DNA from 2 places in the Streptomyces sp. NPDC050147 genome. Region 1 is predicted to be linked to the other one. Evidence: riboswitches for the same ligand, from Rfam matches in the RefSeq annotation. Region 1 holds a riboswitch; the other holds the start of a gene.

What was found. A riboswitch is a leader RNA that binds a small molecule or an ion and turns the genes downstream of it on or off. The one in region 1 is predicted to bind glycine.
Region 2: it holds a riboswitch for glycine, as region 1 does, so the genes downstream of both, gcvT (glycine cleavage system aminomethyltransferase GcvT) here and gcvP (aminomethyl-transferring glycine dehydrogenase) in region 1, are expected to answer to the same signal.

What each region holds. Positions count from the first base shown of each region.
Region 1 covers NZ_JBFALJ010000048.1:13,533-21,080, reverse strand. Annotated here, with positions in the region: gene AB0I94_RS40960 (DNA polymerase IV) at 12-1,433, shown strand; gene AB0I94_RS40955 (PRC-barrel domain-containing protein) at 1,479-1,862, opposite strand; glycine riboswitch at 2,007-2,104, shown strand; gene gcvP (aminomethyl-transferring glycine dehydrogenase) at 2,303-5,188, shown strand; gene AB0I94_RS40945 (DUF5999 family protein) at 5,277-5,483, opposite strand; gene AB0I94_RS40940 (hypothetical protein) at 5,789-6,373, opposite strand; gene AB0I94_RS40935 (glutamate--cysteine ligase) at 6,863-7,548, shown strand, end outside.
Region 2 covers NZ_JBFALJ010000038.1:47,220-54,767, forward strand. Annotated here, with positions in the region: gene AB0I94_RS38930 (L-serine ammonia-lyase) at 1-968, opposite strand, end outside; gene glyA (serine hydroxymethyltransferase) at 1,128-2,387, opposite strand; gene gcvH (glycine cleavage system protein GcvH) at 2,418-2,795, opposite strand; gene gcvT (glycine cleavage system aminomethyltransferase GcvT) at 2,854-3,987, opposite strand; glycine riboswitch at 4,145-4,250, opposite strand; gene AB0I94_RS38950 (AAA family ATPase) at 4,404-5,078, shown strand; gene AB0I94_RS38955 (enhanced serine sensitivity protein SseB) at 5,140-5,943, shown strand; gene AB0I94_RS38960 (enhanced serine sensitivity protein SseB C-terminal domain-containing protein) at 6,148-6,921, shown strand; gene AB0I94_RS38965 (ABC transporter permease) at 7,276-7,548, shown strand, end outside.

The DNA of each region.
Region 1 (7,548 bases):
GCATCAGAGATGTGAGAACCGCGCCCACGATCCTGCATCTCGACATGGATGCCTTCTACGCGTCTGCCGAGCAAGCCGCGAAGCCGAGTCTGCGCGGGAAAGCCGTCATCGTGGGCGGGCTCGGGCCGCGAGGCGTGGTGGCCACGGCCTCGTACGAGGCGCGGAAGTTCGGTGTGCACTCGGCGATGCCCATGGGGCAGGCGCGGCGCCTGGCGCCCAATGCCGCCTATCTGGTGCCCCGCTTCGGGCTCTACCGAGAGATCAGCGACCAGGTGATGTCGCTGCTGCGGGAGCTGTCGCCGCTGGTGGAGCCGCTCAGCCTGGACGAGGCCTTCGTCGACCTGGAGGCGGGCGGCGTGGCCGACGACCAGGCGTCCGCGCTGGATGTGGGCGAGCGGTTGCGGGCCGACATCAAGGCGGTGACGGGGCTCGCGGGGTCGGTCGGGCTCGCTGCGTCCAAGATGCTGGCGAAGATCGCTTCGGAGGAGGCCAAGCCCGACGGGCTGCGGCTGATAGTGCCGGGCACCGAGCGGGGCCTGCTCGCGCCGATGTCGGTGCGGACCCTGCCGGGCGTCGGTCCCGCCACCGGGGACCATCTGCGGCGGGGCGGGATCACGACCGTGGGGGAGATCGCGGAGGCGGGCGAGGACGAGCTCGTACGACTGCTCGGGAAGTCGCACGGGAGCGCGCTGTACGCGATGGCGCTGGCGCGGGACGAGCGGCCCGTGGTGGCGGAGCGGGAGTCCAAGTCGGTCAGCGTGGAGGACACCTACGACGTGGATATCCATGACCGGGTGCGGGTCAGGGGCGAGGTCACGCGGCTCGCCGACCGGTGCGTGGAGCGGCTGCGCGCGGCGGGGCACTCGGGGCGGACCATCGTCCTGAAGGTGCGGCGGTTCGACTTCTCGACGCTGACGCGCTCCGAGACGCTGCGCGGGCCGACGGACGACCCCGGAGTGGTCCGTGAGGCCGCCGCGCGTCTTCTCGAGTCCGTGGACACCACCGGGGGCGTGCGGCTCCTCGGGGTGGGCGTCACGGGGCTCGCCGACTACACGCAGGAGGACCTCTTCGCGCAGGCACAGGCCCAGGCGCAGGCCGAGGCCCGGGCCGAGGCGGCGGAGGCTCTGGAGACGCAGCAGAAGGCGGAGGAGGAGGGCGCCGGGGATGCAGGGGCGGAACCCGTGGTCGAGACGGTGGCGGAGCCGGTCGTTCCGGCCGAGCGACGGTGGGCCGCCGGGCACGACGTGCGGCATGCCGAGTATGGGCACGGGTGGGTGCAGGGCAGCGGCCTGGGGCGGGTGACGGTTCGCTTCGAGACGCCGGAGTCCTCGACGCCGGGGCGAGTGCGGACGTTCCGTACGGATGATCCGGCGCTCGAGCCCGCGGAGCCCTTGCCTCTGGTGGCGTCGCCTGAGGCGCTGGAGCCGCGGTGACGCCGGTGGCTCCCCCGAAGGGGCCACTTGGGGGCCGGGCGGGCGTCAGGGGCTGTCCCGGCCCGCGATGTTGCCGAAGTCCTTGTCCGGCGGCGGTGGCGGGGGAGGCGGGGGCGCGATGTCCAGGCCGTAATGGTGGTAGAGCTGCAGTTCCTGTTCGGGGGAGAGGTGGCGGCCCACGCCGAAATCGGGGGCGTCCTTGATCAGTGAGCGTTCGAAGGGGATGCGCAGGGTGCCGTCGCTCCTGAGCTCACTCGGTTCCAGGGGGACGAACGTGTCCCTGCTGAACAGACCCGTGCGTATGGCCGCCCACTCCGGGGCGCCCGTCGCGTCGTCGAGATAGACCTCGTCGATCGTGCCGATCTTGGCCCCGTTCCGGTCGAACGCCTTCCGGCCGATCAAGTGGCGCGGATCGATGTCGGTCTGCACGGGCCCTCCAACTGGTCGAGGCGTGTCGAAGTGGGGCGTAACTCATCCTCGTTCGTTCGCAATCACTACGAAAGAGCACTTCGGGGCAGGTGGCCACTCGAGGGAACGGTCACGGTCCGCGCTGGTAGGCTGGCGCTTGGCTGCTGACCCCGTGCGGGAGAGCTCTCCGGTGGAGACACCGGAGGCGCCGAAGGAGCAACTCCTCCCCGGAATCTCTCAGGCCCCTGTACCGCACGGACGAGGTCACTCTGGAAAGTAGGGCGGGCGTCGGGCGGGCACGTTCCGGTCCCCTTCCTCACCGACGGTGAAAGCCGGTACGACGCCTCTCGCGGGGCGTGGACCGGTGAAACTCTCAGGTTGAGATGACAGAGGGGGAGGCCGTCCGGGTACCCGCGCCGTGGTGCCCCTCGCAGGTCGCGTCAGACCAGGAGGCCTCCGCAATGACCGCCACCCCTCGTATCCCGCTCTCACAGCTCGAACAGGGCATCCCCTTCGAGCAGCGGCACATCGGTCCCGATGTGGAAGCACGGGCCAAGATGCTCGCGCAGGTCGGGTACGGCTCGCTCGACGAGCTCACCGCGGCCGCCGTGCCGGATGTGATCAAGAACGCCGAGGCGCTGAACCTTCCGGGGGCACGCACCGAGGCCGAGGTGCTCGCCGAACTGCGTTCCCTCGCGGACCGCAACCAGGTCCTCGATTCCATGATCGGGCTCGGTTACTACGGGACCTTCACCCCGCCGGTGATCCTGCGGAACGTGATGGAGAACCCGGCGTGGTACACCGCTTACACGCCGTACCAGCCCGAGATCTCCCAGGGCCGCCTCGAGGCGCTGCTCAACTTCCAGACCGTCGTCGCCGAGCTGACCGGGCTGCCCACCTCCGGCGCCTCGCTGCTCGACGAGGGCACCGCCGCCGCCGAGGCCATGGCGCTCTCGCGGCGCATGGGCAAGGTCAAGGACGGTGTGTTCCTGGTCGACGCCGACGCGTTGCCGCAGACGATAGCCGTCATCCAGACCCGCGCCGAGCCGACGGGTGTGGACGTCGTCGTCGCCGATCTGAGCCAGGGCGTCCCGGCCGAGGTCGCCGAGCGCGGTGTCGTCGGCGTACTGATCCAGTACCCCGGCGCCTCCGGTGCCGTACGCGACATCAAGCCCCTCATCGAGCAGGCGCACGAACTCGGTGCCATCGTCTCCGTCGCCGCGGACCTGCTGGCCCTCACGCTGCTCACCTCGCCCGGTGAGCTCGGCGCCGACATCGCCGTCGGGACGACGCAGCGCTTCGGCGTCCCGATGGGCTTCGGCGGCCCGCACGCCGGTTACATGGCGGTGCGCGAGAAGTTCGCCCGCAGCCTGCCGGGGCGGCTCGTCGGCGTCTCCGTGGACGCGGACGGCAACAGGGCCTACCGGCTCGCGCTGCAGACCCGTGAGCAGCACATCCGCCGCGAGAAGGCCACCAGCAACATCTGTACCGCGCAGGTGCTGCTCGCCGTGATGGCCGGAATGTACGCGGTCTACCACGGACCCGAGGGTCTCAAGTCCATCGCACGGCGTACCCACCGCTACGCCACCGTGCTCGCCGCGGGGCTCACCGCGGGCGGGGTCGAGGTCGTGCACGGCGCGTACTTCGACACCCTCACCGTGCGGGTGCCCGGCAGGGCCGAGGCGCTCGTCGCCGCGGCCCGCGAGGGTGGCGTCAACATCCACCAGGTCGACGCCGATCATGTCTCCCTGGCCTGCGACGAGACCACCACGCGCAAGCAAGTGACCGCGATCTGGACCGCTTTCGGGGTTGAGGCCGACATCGAGGCGCTCGACGCGGAGACCGAGGACTCGCTTCCGGCGGAGCTGTCGCGCGACGACGAGTACCTGACGCACCCCGTCTTCCACCAGTACCGCTCCGAGACCGCCATGCTGCGCTACCTGCGCAAGCTGGCCGACCGCGACTACGCGCTCGACCGCGGCATGATCCCGCTGGGCTCCTGCACCATGAAGCTCAACGCGACCACCGAGATGGAGCCGGTCACCTGGCCCGAGTTCGGCCAGCTGCACCCCTTCGCGCCCGCCCAGCAGGCGCAGGGCTATCTGACGCTCATCCGTGAGCTGGAGGAGCGGCTCGCCGAGGTCACCGGGTACGACAAGGTCTCCCTGCAGCCCAACGCCGGTTCGCAGGGTGAGCTCGCCGGTCTGCTCGCGGTCCGTGGCTACCACCGCGCCAACGGCGACGAGCAGCGCACCGTCTGCCTCATCCCGTCGTCCGCGCACGGCACCAACGCCGCGAGCGCCGTGATGGCCGGCATGAAGGTCGTCGTCGTGAAGACCAGCGACGACGGCGAGATCGACGTCGAGGACCTGCGCGCCAAGATCGAGAAGCACCGCGACGAACTGTCCGTGCTCATGATCACGTACCCGTCCACGCACGGTGTGTTCGAGGAGCACGTCGCCGACATCTGCGCCCAGGTGCACGAGGCGGGCGGCCAGGTGTACGTCGACGGGGCGAACCTCAACGCCCTTGTGGGTCTCGCCCAGCCCGGCAAGTTCGGCGGCGACGTCTCGCACCTGAACCTGCACAAGACCTTCTGCATCCCGCACGGCGGCGGTGGCCCCGGCGTCGGTCCGGTCGGTGTGCGCGAGCACCTCGCGCCGTACCTGCCCAACCACCCGCTGCAGCCCGCCGCGGGCCCCGAGACGGGGGTCGGCCCGATCTCCGCCGCGCCGTGGGGCTCGGCCGGAATCCTGCCGATCTCCTGGGCGTACGTACGCCTCATGGGCGGCGAGGGCCTCAAGCGCGCCACGCAGGTCGCGGTGCTCTCCGCGAACTACATCGCCAAGCGCCTGGAGCCGCATTACCCCGTGCTCTACACCGGCCCCGGCGGGCTCGTCGCGCACGAGTGCATCATCGATCTGCGGCCGATCAGCAAGGCGACCGGTGTCAGTGTCGACGACATCGCGAAGCGGCTCATCGACTACGGCTTCCACGCGCCGACCATGTCGTTCCCGGTCGCGGGGACGCTGATGATCGAGCCGACCGAGAGCGAGGACCTGGTCGAGATCGACCGGTTCTGCGAGGCGATGATCAGCATTCGCGCGGAGATCGAGAAGGTGGGCGGCGACTGGCCCGCCGATGACAACCCGCTGCGGAACGCCCCGCACACCGCTGCCGCGCTCGGCGGGGAGTGGGAGCACGCGTACAGCCGCGAGGAGGCCGTCTTCCCGGCCGGTGTGGTGGCCGCGGACAAGTACTGGCCGCCGGTGCGCCGCATCGATCAGGCGTACGGCGACCGGAATTTGGTCTGCTCCTGCCCGCCGCTGGATGCGTACGAGGACTGACAGCGGGGCCCGAACATGCGAGGGGGGCCGGTCCGGAGGTGTGTCTCCGGGTCGGCCCCTTGTCTGTCCGTGCCGTGCGGCCGCCGGGTCAGGCGGCGGTCATGATCTTGTCCGTGCCCAGCGGTCGGTGCGGGGCGATGATCTGGCCGTCCGGCAGCAGCTCACCGGTGTCCTCGAAGAGGAGGACGCCGTTGCACAGCAGGCTCCAGCCCTGCTCCGGGTGGCTCGCGATGAGGAGCGCGGCCTCCCGGTCCGCGGAGTCGGCTGTCGGGCACGGTGGTTGGTGCTGGCACATGGATGGGTTCTTTCGCTGCGATGTGATGGCTGTGACGTCTGCTTTGCGGCTCGATGCGGTGTTCATGGCCGCCCCCCGTCAAGTCGGTCCTGTCCCAGTGTTGCCCTACGGGCGTGAATCCGCAGGGATTTAGCGGCAGCGCTCCTTACTGCTTAATGACGTATCACCCGCCCGGACGGTTCAGCCCAACTGCACTGTCTCTTCGGGTGGTTCGGGGTGGTCATACCGGGCTAGTCCGTATGGGCACACCATGCACCGAGCCCCGCGGCCTGGACGGCGGCGGGGCACGGGGACGTGCTGCGAGGTCAGGCGGGTGAGCCGAGCAGCGGTGCCGGGGCCATGCGGTGCGTGAGGACCTTCAGGAGCTCCGACGCGCGGTGCGGATGGTGCGCCGCGATGCCCGGGGGCGCGGGCGCCAGGGGCACGAGGACATCTGAGGGCGCGAGGTGGCCGCCGGCGCCGTCCGCGGTGCAGTCGCCGTGCAACCAGAGTGTCAGCATGTAAAGCTCGGGTACGGACAACAGTCGTGGTTGGTACGGCATTGGCATCGCTTCGGCATGACGAAGGGCGCGCTCCGTGGACGCTATGTACGGGCCTTCGAAGAAGTGCGAGAAGGCCCACCCGTCAGGAGTCAGCATCGTGTCCGCGGCGGCGACGGCTCGCTCGCCGGCGCGGATCAGAAACCGCCACCCCGCGAGCCGGGTGGGCGCGGTGCCCGACGGAGTGATCCGGTCAAGTACGTGTACGGGCAACGGGAGTTCGGGGCTTACGGGTCCCTGTGCTGCGCGCAGGGACGGGGTGCGGGCTTCGCGTACGGCGGTGGGTGAACCGAGTGCCGCGAGGACGCTGCGCAGGGCGGGCGCGGGAGCCGGGGGGACTTGCAGCGGCATGATGGGTCGCCTCTCTCATTCGACAGGCACGGTGGAACGAGGACAGGTGCGGACGTCGCTGTCTGCTCCGGGGGCAGAGGGGCGGGGGCGGGGGCTGGGGACCGCGAGCGCCAACTCTCTGCCTCGTTCGCGGAGTTTATACGACACGTGTTCAGGCAGTGTTTCGTCTAACCGTACCTGATATTGCCTGCAAGGCGTTATCAGGTCGCCAGTTTGCGGGCTTTAACCCGATTCTGGAAGAGCCCGGACGTTTGACCTCGGCTGCCTTCCCCGGAGCGGTCGGCCGATTCTCGTCGGTGTTTGTCACCAGGCGTCGGTGCGAGGATTCCCCGGCGTACCTCATGCCCGATGAATGTGCCGCCCGGACTTGGCGTAGAGCGTACTGGGCCAGCGGCATGTGCGGGGCGTTATCGATCACATTGCAGGGCATCATCCACCGAGACACAGCGGCCGGATCAATGGCTGCCCATCCGAGGAGGGGACGCTTCGATGGGAGAGAAGGTCGTAGCGAGAACGTTTGATCTGGCCGAGCGGCTCCGGTACAGGAACAAGCTCAAAGAGTGTCTGACGGGGCTGCGGAGGCTGTTGGACGAGGAGCGGTTCGACCGGCCGAAGAATCTGATGGGCGTGGAGATCGAGCTGAATCTCGCGGGGCCCGACGGCATGCCGAGAATGCTGAATGCTGAAGTTCTTGAACGGATCGCGAGCCGGGACTTTCAGACAGAACTCGGAATGTTCAATCTTGAAGTCAATATCGCACCGCACCGACTGGGCGGACGCGTTCTGGACCGTCTCGCCGAGGAACTGCGCACCGGCCTCGCCTATGCCCACCGAAAAGCGAACGAGGTGAACGCCGGAATCGTGATGATCGGCATTCTGCCGACACTCGCACACCACGACCTGGTCTCGGGAAACCTTTCCGACGTCGACCGCTACGCGCTGCTCAACGACCAGATCGTCGCCGCGCGCGGCGAGGAGTTCGTCCTGGACATCCAGGGCGTGGAGCGGCTCACCTGTACGTCCGCGTCGATCGCGCCCGAAGCGGCGTGCACCTCGGTGCAGTTGCACCTCCAGGTCACCCCGGGCAGGTTCGCCGATGTGTGGAACGCGGCCCAGGCCGTCGCCGCCGCGCAGGTCGCCGTCGGCGCCAACGCGCCGTTCCTGTTCGGGCGTGA
Region 2 (7,548 bases), on a different contig from region 1:
GCGCCCGCGGCGAGCAGGAAGCGGACCACGCCCTCCTCGTCGGCCCCGGGGATGAAGTTCATGTAGTAGTGCAGGACCGCCGGGATGATGCCCGCGGCGCCGTTCGTCGGGGCGGTCACGACCCGGCCGCCCGCGGCGTTCTCCTCGTTCACCGCCATCGCGTACAGCGTGATCCACTCCATGGAGCGGGCCAGCGGATCGCCCTCGGCGCGCAGCTGCCGTGCCGAGTTGGCGGCGCGGCGGCGGACCTTGAGGCCGCCCGGCAGGATGCCCTCGCGGGACATGCCGCGCGAGACGCAGGACTGCATGACGCCCCAGATGTCGAGCAGACCCGAGCGGATCTCCTCCTCGGTGCGCCACGCCTTCTCGTTCTCCAGCATCAGCGCGGAGATGGAGAGGCCGGTCTCCTGAGCCAGGCGCAGCAGCTCGTCGCCGGTGCGGAAGGGGTGCTTCAGGACCGTGTCGTCCGGCACGATCGGGTTCTCGCCGGCCACGGCGTCGTCGTCGACCACGAAGCCGCCGCCCACGGAGTAGTACGTCTTCTCCAGGACGAGGCCGCCGTCACGGTCGTACGCGAAGATCGTCATGCCGTTGGCGTGGTACGGCAGGGCCTTGCGGCGGTGCAGGACCAGGTCCTCGTCGAAGTCGAAGTCGATCTCTTGCATGCCGAGGAGGTTGAGGCGGCCGGTGCTCTTGATCTGCTCGACGCGGTCGTCGGCGAACTCGACGTCGACCGAGCGCGGAGACTCGCCCTCCAGGCCGAGCAGGACCGCCTTCGGGGTGCCGTGGCCGTGGCCCGTCGCACCCAGCGAGCCGTAGAGCTCGGCCCGTATCGCGGTGGTGTGGGCCATCAGGCCCTCGTTCTTGAGGCGGCTCGCGAAGATGCGGGCGGCGCGCATGGGACCGACCGTGTGGGAGCTGGACGGGCCGATACCGACCGAGAACAGGTCGAAGACCGAGAGGGCCACGAGAAACTCCAATGGTGGTTGGTAGACGCCGTTGTCTGCCGGGGTGGTGCAGAGAACTACGGAAAGCGGGGCATGAGCCGGGGCACCGCACTCACTGTCTTCACTGTCCAGTGTGCGCGGTGCCCCGAAGGTTCGTACGAAGGAAAGCGTACGAAAATGCTACAGGTTGGGGTACAGCGGGTGCTTTGCTGCCAAGGCCGAGACGCGGGCCTTGAGCGACTCCGCGTCGAAGCCCGGCTTCAGCGCCTCGGCGATGACGTCGGCGACCTCACGGAAGTCGTCCTCCTGGAAGCCGCGGGTCGCGAGCGCGGGCGTACCGATCCGCAGGCCCGAGGTGACCATCGGGGGGCGCGGGTCGTTCGGGATCGCGTTGCGGTTGACCGTGATGCCGACCTCGTGGAGACGGTCCTCGGCCTGCTGGCCGTCGAGCTCGGAGTTGCGCAGGTCCACCAGGACCAGGTGCACGTCCGTGCCGCCGGACAGAACGTCGACGCCGACGGCCTTCGCGTCGTCCTGGACCAGGCGCTCGGCCAGGATGCGGGCGCCGTCCAGGGTGCGCTGCTGGCGCTCCTTGAACTCCTCGGAGGCGGCGATCTTGAAGGAGACGGCCTTGGCCGCGATCACGTGCTCCAGCGGGCCGCCCTGGAAGCCGGGGAAGACCGCGGAGTTCAGCTTCTTCGCGAAGTCCTTGTTGCGGGCCAGGATGACGCCGCCGCGCGGGCCGCCGAGCGTCTTGTGCGTGGTGGAGGTGACCACGTCCGCGTACGGCACCGGGTTGGGGTGCAGACCGGCGGCGACGAGACCCGCGAAGTGCGCCATGTCGACCCACAGCTTCGCGCCGACCTCGTCGGCGATCCGGCGGAACTCGGCGAAGTCCAGCTGACGCGGGTAGGCGGACCAGCCCGCGATGATCACCTTCGGGCTGTTCTCCTTGGCCAGGCGCTCGACCTCGGCCATGTCGACCAGACCGGCCTCGTCCACGTGGTAGGCGACCACGTTGAACTGCTTGCCGGAGAAGTTCAGGCGCATGCCGTGGGTGAGGTGGCCGCCGTGTGCCAGGTCGAGGCCGAGAATCGTGTCGCCGGGCTGGGCGATCGCGAAGAGGGCGGCCTGGTTGGCGGAGGCGCCGGAGTGCGGCTGGACGTTGGCGTACTCGGCGCCGAACAGGTCCTTGATCCGGTCGATCGCGATCTGCTCGGTCACGTCGACGTGCTCGCAGCCGCCGTAGTAGCGGCGGCCGGGGTAGCCCTCGGCGTACTTGTTGGTGAGGACCGTGCCCTGGGCTTCCATGACCGCGACCGGAGCGAAGTTCTCCGAGGCGATCATTTCCAGGGTGGACTGCTGACGGTGGAGCTCGGCGTCGACGGCGGCGGCGACGTCCGGGTCCAGCTCGTGGAGAGGGGTGTTGAGAAGCGACATCAGGTGGTCCCTAAGGGTCTTCGGGGGGCTTCAGCTGCCGGAGAACTCGGTGTACTCGTCCGCGGAGAGCAGGTCCTTCGGCTCCTCCGTGATCCGCACCTTGAACAGCCAACCACCCTCGAACGGGGCGGAGTTGACCAGCGACGGGTCGTCCACGACGTCCTGGTTCGACTCGACGACCTCGCCGGTCACCGGCGAGTACAGGTCGCTGACCGACTTGGTCGACTCGAGCTCGCCGCACGTCTCGCCCGCGGTCACCGCGGCGCCGGCCTCGGGCAGGTCGGCGTAGACGACGTCACCGAGCGCGTTGGCCGCGTGCTCCGTGATGCCGACGGTCGCCACACCGTCCTCGGCGGCCGAGAGCCACTCGTGCTCCTTGCTGTAACGCAGCTGCTGGGGGTTGCTCATGACCTGAATTCTCCTGTACGCGGGGGAGTGCTGGTGAACGAGGCTGCTGTGCGGGGTGTCACTTCTGGCGCTTGTAGAACGGGAGCGCCACGACCTCGTACGGCTCGTGCGTGCCGCGGATGTCCACGCCGACGCCCGGGGTGCCCGGGGCGGAGTGCTCCGCGTCGACGTACGCGATGGCGATCGGCTTGCCCAGCGTCGGGGACGGGGCGCCCGAGGTGACCTCGCCGATGACCTTGCCGTCGGCGACCACCGAGAAGCCCGCGCGCGGGACGCGGCGGCCCGAAGCGATCAGGCCGACCAGCTTGCGCGGGGGAGCGGTCTCGGCGCGCTCGGCGGCGGCCGCGAGCGCCGCGCGCCCCACGAAGGTGTCGGACTGCGAGGTCTTCTCGAACTTGACGACCCGGCCGAGACCGGCGTCGAAGGGCGTCAGATCCGCGGTCAGCTCGTGCCCGTACAGCGGCATGCCCGCCTCAAGACGCAGCGTGTCGCGGCAGGAGAGCCCGGCGGGAACCAGACCGACGGGCTCGCCCGCCTCCATCAGCGCGCCCCACAGCTTCTCGGCGTCACCGGGCGCCACGAAGAGCTCGAAGCCGTCCTCGCCGGTGTAGCCGGTGCGGGCGATCAGCGCGGGTACACCCGCGACCGTGCCCGGCAGGCCCGCGTAGTACTTCAGGCCATCCAGGTCGGCGTCCGTGAGTGACTTCAGGATGCCGGGGGACTCGGGACCCTGGACGGCGAGCAGGGCGTACGCGTCGCGGTCGTCGCGGACCTCGGCGTCGAAGCCGCCGACGCGGGCGGTGAGCGCGTCGAGCACGACCTGGGCGTTCGACGCGTTGGCGACGACCATGTACTCGGGGGCCTCGGTCTCGCCCAGGCGGTAGACGATCAGGTCGTCCAGGATCCCGCCGTCCTCGGCACAGATCATCGTGTAGCGGGCGCGGCCGACACCGATGGAGCCGATGTTGCCGACGAGCGAGAAGTTCAGGAAGTCCACGGCCTCGGGCCCGGTGACCGTGATCTCGCCCATGTGGGAGAGGTCGAAGAGACCGGCCTTGGTGCGTACGGCGTTGTGCTCGTCGCGCTCGCTCGCGTAGCGGAGCGGCATGTCCCAGCCCGCGAAGTCGGTCATGGTCGCGCCGAGCGCACGATGCACGGCATCGAGTGCGGTCAGACGGGGGGCAGTACTCATTCGTGGAACTCCCAGGGGCATGACGGGTGAGGTCGATCCTCCCCATCTGTCATCGGAACCTGAGAGGTTCACCACGACCCGTACGTACATCTCGTACAGGGGGTCATGACTTGCACCTTGGGTGGAGCCGCCGTGGCGACCCGCTTTTCAGATGTGCCTCGCCCGCGCGGTACGGGGCCTGAGAGATTCAAGGGAGGGACTTGCTCCTTCGGCGCCCCGGTGCGTCAATCGACGGCCACCGGGAACTCTCCCGCGCGGATTCAAACGGCCTGTATGGAGTTTGCGCGCACATCATTGCACGCGCCTGCGTCACAAGGCAGTGCCAGTCCAGTAATGCTGTTGTGCCGCATTACCTTCTCTTTACACTTGCCGGGGAAGCTGCGGGAAGCAGGTACGTGACCGCTAAGGGGAGGCCGATCACGGTGCGCAGGACCAGCGTCTACGCGACCAACACAGGGGTGGCCCTGCCCAAACAGGCCGCCGTCCCGACCAGGGAGAGCTGCGGCCCCCTGCCGGCGGCCGTCGTCCGCGACCTGCGGCAGCGGACCGGCCACAGCCCGCACCGTCTGACGTTCGGCGAGGGCGACCTGATCGTCGTCTCCGGGCTGCCGGGCAGCGGCAAGTCCACGCTGATGCGCAGAGCCGTCGCGGGCCCGCGCATCGACTCGCAGGACACCCGCGACCGCTGGGCCCGGCGCATGCCGAGCCTCCTGCCGTACGCGGTGTACCGCCCCCTGGTCCGCCTCGCGCACTACGCGGGCCTGCGCAGAGCCCTGCGCTCCGGCGAGGGCGTCGTGGTGCACGACTGCGGCACCCAGGCGTGGGTGCGCCGCTGGCTGGCCCGCGAGGCCGCGCGGCGCGGCACGACCCTGCACCTGCTGCTGCTCGACGTGCCACCGGACACCGCCATGGAGGGGCAGCTCGCACGCGGGCGCGGCGTGTCGCGGTACGCCTTCGCGCGGCACCGCAGGACGGTCGGCCGGCTCGTCGGCGCCGCCGAGCGCGGCGACCTGCCGCGCGGATGCGGCTCGGCGGTGCTCCTGGACCGGGCGGCGGCCGGGGTGCTGCGGGGGATCGGCTTCGGGGACTGAGCCGCCCGCCGCGCTAGGGTCGTGCCGCAGGCAGAGCGGGACCGAGCAGGGGTTAGAAGTGATGGACATTCCGGCGCAGGCGCATCCCCATCCGTACGGAGGATGGCCGGGCAACGAACTCGAAGAGGTGCTCGCGGCGTCCCTGGGCGCCCCCGGCGCGCCTCAGGCGTCCGCGGGGGCCCGCATCGTCGAGGTACTCGGCCGCAGCCGCGTCTGGGTCCCGCTGCCGAACGGCGGAGCCCCCGACAGCGGCACCCTGGACCTGCCCACGCTGGAGATCGACGGTCAGGCCTACGTCCCCGTCTTCAGCTCCGAGCAGCAGTTCCAGCAGGCCACCGGTGGCCGGATGAGCTGCACCGTGGCGCCCGCCGTGGAGTTCGCGCGCGGCCTGCCCCCGCAGCTGGGCATCGCGGTCAACCCGGACGGCACGGTCGGTGTGCCGCTGCCGCCGCCGGCCGTCGCCGAGCTCTGCCGCGCCGGGCGCACCCCGCTGGACGGTCCCGCGACCGGCGGCCGGGTCCGCCTCTTCGAACCGGACTGGCAGGAGGACCCGGTGGACTTCCTGTCCGCCGCCGCCCGCGAGTTCGAGGCCACCGGGGTCGTCCTGAGCGCCCGCCGCTGTCTGGCGAGCGTCGAGGGCGGTGCGCCCTCCCTGTTCGTCGGCGTCGAACTGACCTCCTGGGAGGGCAGCGCGCGCGAGCTGCCGATGGAAGCCGTGGGCCGGGCCCTGGGGCAGGCCCCGGTGGCCTGGCCGGTGAACCTGGTGCTGCTCGACGTGGCCCAGGACCCGGTCGGCGACTGGATGCGCGAGCGGGTCCGGCCGTTCTTCGGTCAGGCCCCGGGACACGAGCACGGACGTGTGTAAGGACATGTGCAGGTACGTGTGTGAGGGTGCCGTACGTCAAGTCGGTGTCGGGATCGCCGCTTAAGCTGGTTTCATGACCCGGGCGGGGCACGGCCCTGCCGGTCGGCCCGGGTCCCCTGGTCAGCTCAGGTCACGTCGGGTTCATCAGGTTCCAGTTCCACCGGATCAGCGGGTCAGCGGGTCATCGCGAAGGGGCGGTTAAGGGTGAGTGCGTCGGGCACGGCTGCGGCCGGGCAGGTCGAGCACATGCTGCGCCAGGTGACACCGGGGCGCTATGACGCCTACGAGGCGCTCCTGCGGGCGCTCGCCGCCGACCAGGTGTGGATGCTGCTCTGGCACGGCCAGGCCGGGTCCCCCGACGCCCAGTACGGGAACATGGAGGTCGAGGGCCTCGGGTACGCGCCGTGCGTGACCTCGGCCCAGGAGCTCTCCGCCAGTGGCTGGAACCGGTCGTACGAGGTGGTCGGCGGTGTCGACATCTCCCGCACCCTCTTCCCCGACCACTACGGCCTCTGGCTCAACCCCCACGCCCCCGGTGGCGGCGTCGGCATCCCCTGGCTCGACCTGCGGCGCATCGCGTCGGGCCTCGACCTGCTGCCCGCGGGACCGCTTCGGCTCACCGAGCCCGCCATCGAGATCCCCCAGTTCTACGCCCTGCTCACGCAGAACGCCCACCGCACCCCCGCGGTCCGCTCGCTGCGCCGCGCCTGGGTGCAGCCCGCGCTCGGCGCCCCGTATCTGGCCATCGGCCTCGATGTGTACGACACCGCGCCGGCGTCGGTCGACGGGGTGCGCACGATGATGCAGCAGTCGATCGCCGCCGTCCCCGACGGTCTGCCCGTGTCGACCGTCGCGATGTCCGACGGATACGACCCGGTCGCCATGTGGCTGCGCGCCAACGCGCGCCCGTTCTACGACCGCGAGGCGCAGCCCGCACCGGCGCCCGCAGGCGGATACGGCTACCCCGCGCAGTACTGAAGCGGCGCTCCTGGCCGCACCGGAAGGGCCGGGAACCGGCCACCGCGGCTCGTATACCTGCCCCGACCGCCATGATGTCCGTTCTGATGGTGGAGGGGGTCTATAGGCTCCCGTGGCACCTTGCGACCCAACTGCCCCGTGTTCGCCCCTCGTTCACGTGCGTCCGGATAACGGAACACCTCGATCAGCATCACGGTTGCGCATCCTTTCCCCGTCAAGGCTGGTAACAGATCGCGACCGCGATGAAGACTCCCGCACCAGGGGTGCTTCGCCCCTGTGCACGACGGACTGATCACGTCGCTACAGCGGCAAGTGCGGGCCGGTCACCACCGGTTGAGAGGGGTCCCTGCCACGATGACGGCACCATTGCATGACACACCTGCGGACGCGGACCCGACAGCGGACGTCGCTCCCGCAGCTGATGCAGGGGTGAAGAAGGTCGAGGGGCGGTCCCTCAAGCAGATCGCCTGGAACCGCCTGAGGCGGGACAAGGTCGCTCTGGCCGGCGGCATCACCGTGCTCGTCCTGGTCTTTGTCGCCGTCTTCGCGCCCCTGATCGTCTCCCTGCTGGGCCACCCGCCCAACGAGTTCCATCAGGACGAGCTGGAAGACCTGACGAACCTGCCC